2 regions of the Mesorhizobium sp. M0028 genome follow, and region 2 is predicted to be linked to the other one. Evidence: riboswitches for the same ligand, from Rfam matches in the RefSeq annotation. Region 2 holds a riboswitch; the other holds the start of a gene.
The links. A riboswitch is a leader RNA that binds a small molecule or an ion and turns the genes downstream of it on or off. The one in region 2 is predicted to bind cobalamin.
Positions count from the first base shown of each region.

Region 1: it holds a riboswitch for cobalamin, as region 2 does, so the genes downstream of both, NKJ93_RS08335 (ABC transporter ATP-binding protein) here and NKJ93_RS16055 (CbtB domain-containing protein) in region 2, are expected to answer to the same signal.

Region 1 is NZ_JAMYVG010000003.1:127,320-130,527, forward strand. It holds gene NKJ93_RS08320 (FecCD family ABC transporter permease) at 1-51, opposite strand, end outside; gene NKJ93_RS08325 (ABC transporter substrate-binding protein) at 81-1,025, opposite strand; gene NKJ93_RS08330 (hypothetical protein) at 1,022-1,210, opposite strand; gene NKJ93_RS08335 (ABC transporter ATP-binding protein) at 1,251-1,805, opposite strand; cobalamin riboswitch at 1,830-2,034, opposite strand; partial or broken gene NKJ93_RS08340 (GyrI-like domain-containing protein) at 2,116-2,454, shown strand; gene NKJ93_RS08345 (bifunctional helix-turn-helix transcriptional regulator/GNAT family N-acetyltransferase) at 2,492-3,208, opposite strand, start outside.
Region 2 is NZ_JAMYVG010000007.1:134,761-137,968, reverse strand. It holds gene NKJ93_RS16060 (CbtA family protein) at 1-660, opposite strand, end outside; gene NKJ93_RS16055 (CbtB domain-containing protein) at 676-855, opposite strand; cobalamin riboswitch at 892-1,087, opposite strand; gene NKJ93_RS16050 (aromatic ring-hydroxylating oxygenase subunit alpha) at 1,228-2,421, shown strand; gene NKJ93_RS16045 (MFS transporter) at 2,400-3,208, opposite strand, start outside.

The DNA of each region.
Region 1 (3,208 bases), on a different contig from region 2:
GGCAATCGACAGCAGAGCAAGAGCGGCAATCGCTGCTGCTCCTGCTGTCATCGCCAATTCGAACGCTCTCTGGCGCAAGCTCAGAAAGCTTCCGGGTGCATCGCCCTGGCGATCTTGCCGATCGCCTCGATGTTGGCAGGCCCAGGCGTCAGTTCGGCATAGCGCAGCGCAATGAAGTGCTCATTTTTGACCGCCTCAGTCTCCTTCATCGCCGGATGAGCTTTCAGGAAATCGAGCAGTTTTCTGTAGCCGCCGTCCTGGTAGTCGAGCAGGATAAGAAATTGCGGATTGCGGGCCGCCACCGTCTCCCAATCCGTATTGCCCCAGCTCGTCGGCATGTCGGCCATGATGTTGTCGCCGCCGGCTGCGGCGATCATGGCGCTGGGGATCGCGAACTTGCCTGATGTGAAGGGTTTGTCTTCGCCGGAGTCGTAAAGAAACACACGCGTTCCCGTGCGGTCGCCGATCTTTGCCGTGATATCGGCGAGCTGCGCCTTCCAGTTCGAAACAAGCTTTCCCGCCTCCGCCTCCTTGCCAAAAATCTTGCCCAGCTTTTCGACATCACCATAGAGCAGGTCCATCGAGGCTGCGGGGCGGTTCTGGTCGAGATGGACGCAACTTTCCGTCAGCACCAGCGTCTTGATACCGTGCGGGGCCAGCGTATCGGGCGTCACCTCGCCGCCAGGCTTCATGCCGTAATACCAGCCGGCGAAGAAGAAATCGGGCTCGACGGCGACGAGGTTTTCGAGGGTCGGGTATTTCGGCGCGAGTTCCGGGATCGCGCCCTGCTCGGCCTTGAATTCCGGACCGACCTTATACCATCCGGTGATGCCGGTCAGGCCGACGATCGATGGTTGCAGCCCCAGCGCGAAGGCCATCTCCGCCATGTTCAGATCTTGGATGACGGCGCGCTTCGGCGCGGCGTCGAACGTCAGCGGCGTGCCGCAGCTATCAACGGTTACCGGGAAAGCGAAGGCGGTCTGGGCAAGTAGGAGGGAGGCAAAAGACAGTACGAGGCGTTTCACGGATGTTGCTCCTTGGTCAAATCGGGATGTGAAGAGGCGCGGTTCGGAACGTCGAAGACCGTGAGTTCGCGGTCTTCGGTGGGATGGCGCAGCCAAAGCACGTCAACGCCGAAAATCTCGCGGATCAACTTCTTGGTCAGCGCCTCGCGCGGACTGGCAAGTGCCTGCAGGCGGGCCTCGTTCATCACCGCGACCCTGGTGGCAAATGGCGTGACAAGCGACAGATCATTGAAGCACCGCCACGACGGTCATGCCAAACTGCGATACGAGTTCGAGAAGGTCGCTGCGGGCGCGCGGATCGAGATGATTGGTCGGTTCATCGAGGAACAGGATTTTGGGCTCCTGGGCGATGGCGCGCGCCAACTGGGCGCGTTGCCGCTCGCCACCGGATAGCGAGCCGATCGTGCGGCCGAGCAGCGGCAGCAGGCCGGTTCTGCGAAGTGCTTCAATGACGATGTCGCGTTGCTCGCTCCACCGACGCAAGCCGGCATGCGGGACGCGCCCAAGCTCGACGTAGTCGATCACGGCAAGCCGCGGATCAGGCTGATCGGTCTGGCCAACGACCGCCATGTGCAGTGCCCGCTCGGCGGCCGAAAACCTCTCCAGCCGGCGTCCGGAAAATCTCACATCTCCCGCGCTTGGCCGCAGCGTACCGCATAGCATGCGCAGCAGCGTCGTCTTGCCGGCGCCGTTGGGGCCGATGATGGCGAGGCGGTCGCCCGCCGCTACCGAAAGGCTCACCGCGCTTACCAGGCACCGGCCGACACGACCGATGTCCACGTTTTCTCCCGGCACACCCCGTCCGGTCAACTCATGCTGATGGCAGGTCTCCTGGCTCGCGGGTCTTTGCGCCATCCTGCCTTCCCAGCCTTGCCGGCCAGTGGCATTTCGGATTTTGCTCGCCGCTTACAGTTGCGGGGGCAGCCACGGCCTCGATCCAAAGGATCTCACCGTGTTCCCTTTTCACCCCTTGCCTTGCGACTCGGGGACCATCAGTCAGCCACCCTAGTTTTCCGCCAATCACAGCGCAATAAGTCTTGTCAGAAGGAGCCATATAGACCTCGTGACGTAATAACGTTACATTTAAAAGGACGTTCCAGGCGAGATCGGCGACGTCGCCTATGGCGTCTGCGTCAACGGCGACGACGCCGGCAATTTCGACTACATCGCTGGCGTCGAAGTGTCCGATTTTTCGGACCTGCCGAGGGAGTTTTGGCGTGTGCGCGTGCCGGCGCAGAAATACGGCGTGTTCGCCCATCGTGACCATATCTCGACCATCCGCCGCACGGTCAACACGATCTGGAACAAATGGCTGCCAGCCTCTGGGCACGAGATCGCCGATGCGCCGGAATTCGAGCGTTACGGCCCCGAATTTGATCCGCGCAGCGGCAATGGCGGGCTGGAAATCTGGATACCGATCAAAGGGTGAGGCACGGCAGGCCGACGCCGAAGCGCCGGAAGCGCTGCTACAGTTCCAGGTTCCAGTTCTGGCCGACCAGATCCCTGCCGAAGGAATGGTGGCACTCCTCGTTGGTCAATTTAAAGCCCACAGACTCATAGATGTGGCGGGCGGCGGCGAGCACGTCGTTGGTCCACAGCGTCAGTGTCCTGTAACCCGTGGCGCGGCAAAAGCCGATACATTCCTCGACCAGCCGCTTGCCGATGCCGAGACCTCGCGCCGAGGGCTCGACGTAGAGCAGGCGCAATTTCGCCACCGCGTCCGACTGGCGCACGACGAAGACGGAGCCGACGACCTCGCCTTCCCGCTCGGCGATCCAGCTGCGTTCCCATTTCGGATCGAAGGATTTGACGAATGTGCCGAGGATTTCAGCGACCAGCGCCTCATAGGTTTCGTCCCAGCCATATTCCTGCGCGTAGAGCAGGCCCTGGCGATGGATGATCCAGCCGATGTCGCCGACCTGCAGAGGCCGCAGCGTGTAGGGAATGTTGGGTTCGGCGGTCGCGCCCAGCAGACGCTGCACCGTCTGCATGGCCTTGACCAGCCTGTCCTGTTCGGGAACCGAAAGCCGGTCGAGCAATGCCGCGACCTGGTCGTGCGAGCCCTGGTTCAGCGGCGCGAAAGCCTGCCGCCCGGCCTTGGTCAGGGCGATCGACGAACGCCTTGCATCCGCCTCGATCGTGGCGCGCTCGACCAGATGACGTTCCTCGAATTTCTTCAGCAG
Region 2 (3,208 bases):
GAACTGATGATGCAGGCCTTCCGGGATTGTCGTCTCGAAGCTGTCGGGCTGCGGCGCGCCGACAATATGCGGCGCCACGATCAACGCCACGGCAAGGACCGCCAGCGGCAGCGATCTGCGGAAGGCGAGCAGGCCGAGACCGGCGGCGGTCGCCACCACCGTTGCCCACCACCAGATCTGGCGTTGGACAAGGTCGGCCGCCGGCATTGCCGGCAATTCCGGCGGCAGGCCGAGGCCCGGCGCCAGCGTGAACACGGCAAAGCCGGCAAGCCCCCAGAACAGGCCCTGGCGCCAATTGCCGATGCCGCCGGCGAACTCCGAAACCGCAACCAGGACCAACGCGAAGCCGATACCGGTGACGATATTGGCAACGACGCTGAAGGCAAAGCGTTCGAAACCGTCGGCCGGCGCCCAGCCTTCGTCCTCAGCCGGAGCCATTGCTTCAGCCGGTGCCGGCGCGGCGCTGCTCATAGCCATCGTGCCCGTGGCGGCCGGTGCCGCAGGTGCGGCGGCATGGTCATGGCCGCCGCCGGCCTGTTCGTAGACTTCCGCCTTCAGGATCAGCGGCACCGTGGCATAGGCCTGCATGCAGGCGAGAACGACGCCGGCCACGAGCCCTGCGATCGCCGCGATGAACACGACGTTGCGAAACAGTGTCATGATGTCAGCCCCTTGTCAGTGGCAGGGAAAGCCCATCGAGTGGCGATAGTCGTGGGCGGCATTGTGGACCGCATCGATGTGCGAGAAGCCGACAAAGCCCATGACGAAAATGCCGAGGAATGCAGCAAGCGCCAGCTGCATGAAACGCGACTGCGAGGAGACGGAAGCGCCGAGCGAGACGGAAGCGGTATTCATGTCTTGTCCTTTCGCCCTCCACCCGAGGGCATAGAAGTCAGTTTCCTGTCGCCGGCAGGTCTCCTGGCTCGCGGATCAGCGCCCTTCCCCACCTTCCCGAAGAAAATCTTCAGTGGCATATGGAGAGGACTACCGCACACAGTTGCGGGGGCAGCCACGGCATTGGGCAAGAATTTCGCCCGCACCGCATTCCCTCTTGGTTCCAAACGGAACCGACGACATCAGCGACTATAGGCAGAATCGCCGCGCCCGGCAAACCAAATTCCGCCGGATCGTGTGGCGAATGCGCCGCCTCGCCAAGCTCGCCGGCCGGCGCCGCAATTGACAATTCTCACAGCCGGGTGTCGGCTGGCGGATGGGGAGGAAGCCGGCATGCAACCCAGCCCGAATGAGCGCGGTCCCTATAACGGCCTGCCGCGGGCCGAGCCGACGCTGCCGTCATCGGCCTATTGGGACATCGCAGGCTATCAGCGCGATCTCGAGGCCATCTGGTATCGCAATTGGCTGCTGGTCTGCCGCGAGGCCGACCTTGCCCATCCGCTGGCTTTCAGGACGTTTCGCATAGGCACGCAGGAGGTCGTCGTGCTGCGCGACGAGACCGGCGAATTGCGCGCCTTTCACAACACCTGCCGGCATCGCGGCTCGCAGCTTTGCCAGCAGAGCGAAGGACGGCTGAGGGCGCGGCTCATCACCTGCCCCTACCACGCCTGGTCCTATTCGCTGCGCGGCGATCTGGTGCGCGTGCCGTCGAAATCGCTGCCGGACGGTTTCGACAAGGCCGATCATCCGCTCTACCGCGTCGCGCTTTCGGTGTGGCGCGGTTTCGTTTTCGTCAACCTCGCGCAAGACGCTGCCGGTTCGGCTGAAACATCCTTCGATCCGGCATCCGGCAACCTCGCCAACTGGCCGCTGGAAACGCTGCTGAGCGGCCATGTGCTGCGCAAGGTTATGAACTGCAACTGGAAGATATTTTGGGAGAACTTCAACGAGTGCCTGCACTGCCCTGGCGTCCACAAGGACCTGTCGCGGCTGGTGCCGATCTATGGCCGCGGCCTGATGGGCCGGCACGACGACCCCGAATGGGCGCGCCACGCCGACAATGACGCGCCGGAATTTGCCGGCGGCTTGCGGGCCGGGGCCGAAACCTGGTCGCGCGACGGGCGCGTCCACGGCTCGGTCTTTTCGAGCCTGACGCCGGCCGAGCGTGCTGCCGGGCAGACCTATGCCACCAACTTGCCCTCGATGTTCGTCGTCGGCCATGTCGACTATGTCAGGACCGTGCGGCTGGTGCCGCTTGGGCCGGAGCAGACCGAACTCACCGCCGAATGGCTTTTTTCGCCCGAAGCGCTCGTCGATCCGGCTGCGGATATCGACAACATCGTCGCCTTCGGTACCCAGGTGCTGGAGGAAGACGCTGATATCTGCGAGGTCAACCAGAAGGGCCTGCGCTCGATGCGCCATAAGGCCGGCGTGCTGATGCCCGAGGAATATGATTTGCACCGCTTCCACAACTGGGTGCGCGAGCGGCATGCGGCGCTTGAACATCAAAGCGATTTGGGCAGATAGCGCCAAGTGACGAAGCCGCAGACCGCCGCCAGCAGGCCGAGCGTCGCGAAAACCGCGCCCAGGCCGAAGAACGCCAGCACCACTGAATAGACCAGCGGCGGCGTCAGCTCGGAAAAGTCGAGATAGGTGCGGTAGACCGCCGCCATCTGCGCCCGCTCATACGAGCGCACCGAGCGCATGAACGCGGTCGAGCCCAGCGCATCGAGCGCGATGGTGAAGAAGGCACCGCAAAGCAGCAACGCGCCGGTGACGAGCGGCGCGGCCTCGCCGACGGCGCCGGCCGCCAGCAGCGTCGCCGACATGGCGAAATAGGCAAACGTCATGGTGCGCCGGCCGCCGAAACGCTTTCCCGCCCTGCCCCAGAAGATGGCCATGAACAAAAGCGCATTGCCGGCCGAAACCAAGAGGCCACCGGCGAGCTCGCCCTCGCCGGTGATCACCATGAACAGCGGCCCATAGACAAAGAACGTCGTCCAGAAGCAGGAACGGCCGAAGGCGATCAGCCAGGCCAGCCTCAGCCTTGGCTGCGCGACGAAGCGGCCGATATTGGCCAGCGGATTGACCGGCCGCGTCTTGCCCGGGCGGATCGACGGGTTGTCGCCAAGCCGGTAGGTCCAGAACAGCGCCAGCAGGGCCATGGCGAAGACGGCCACCGCGCTATGCGCGGCATAGATGCCGAAACGCGTGTAGAGGAAAATGCCGAGCGTCGGCCCGGCGGTCCAGGCAAGCATCGACCACGCCATGCGCAGCGACTCGGCCTGCATGAAATCGGTCTTGCGGATGTGGT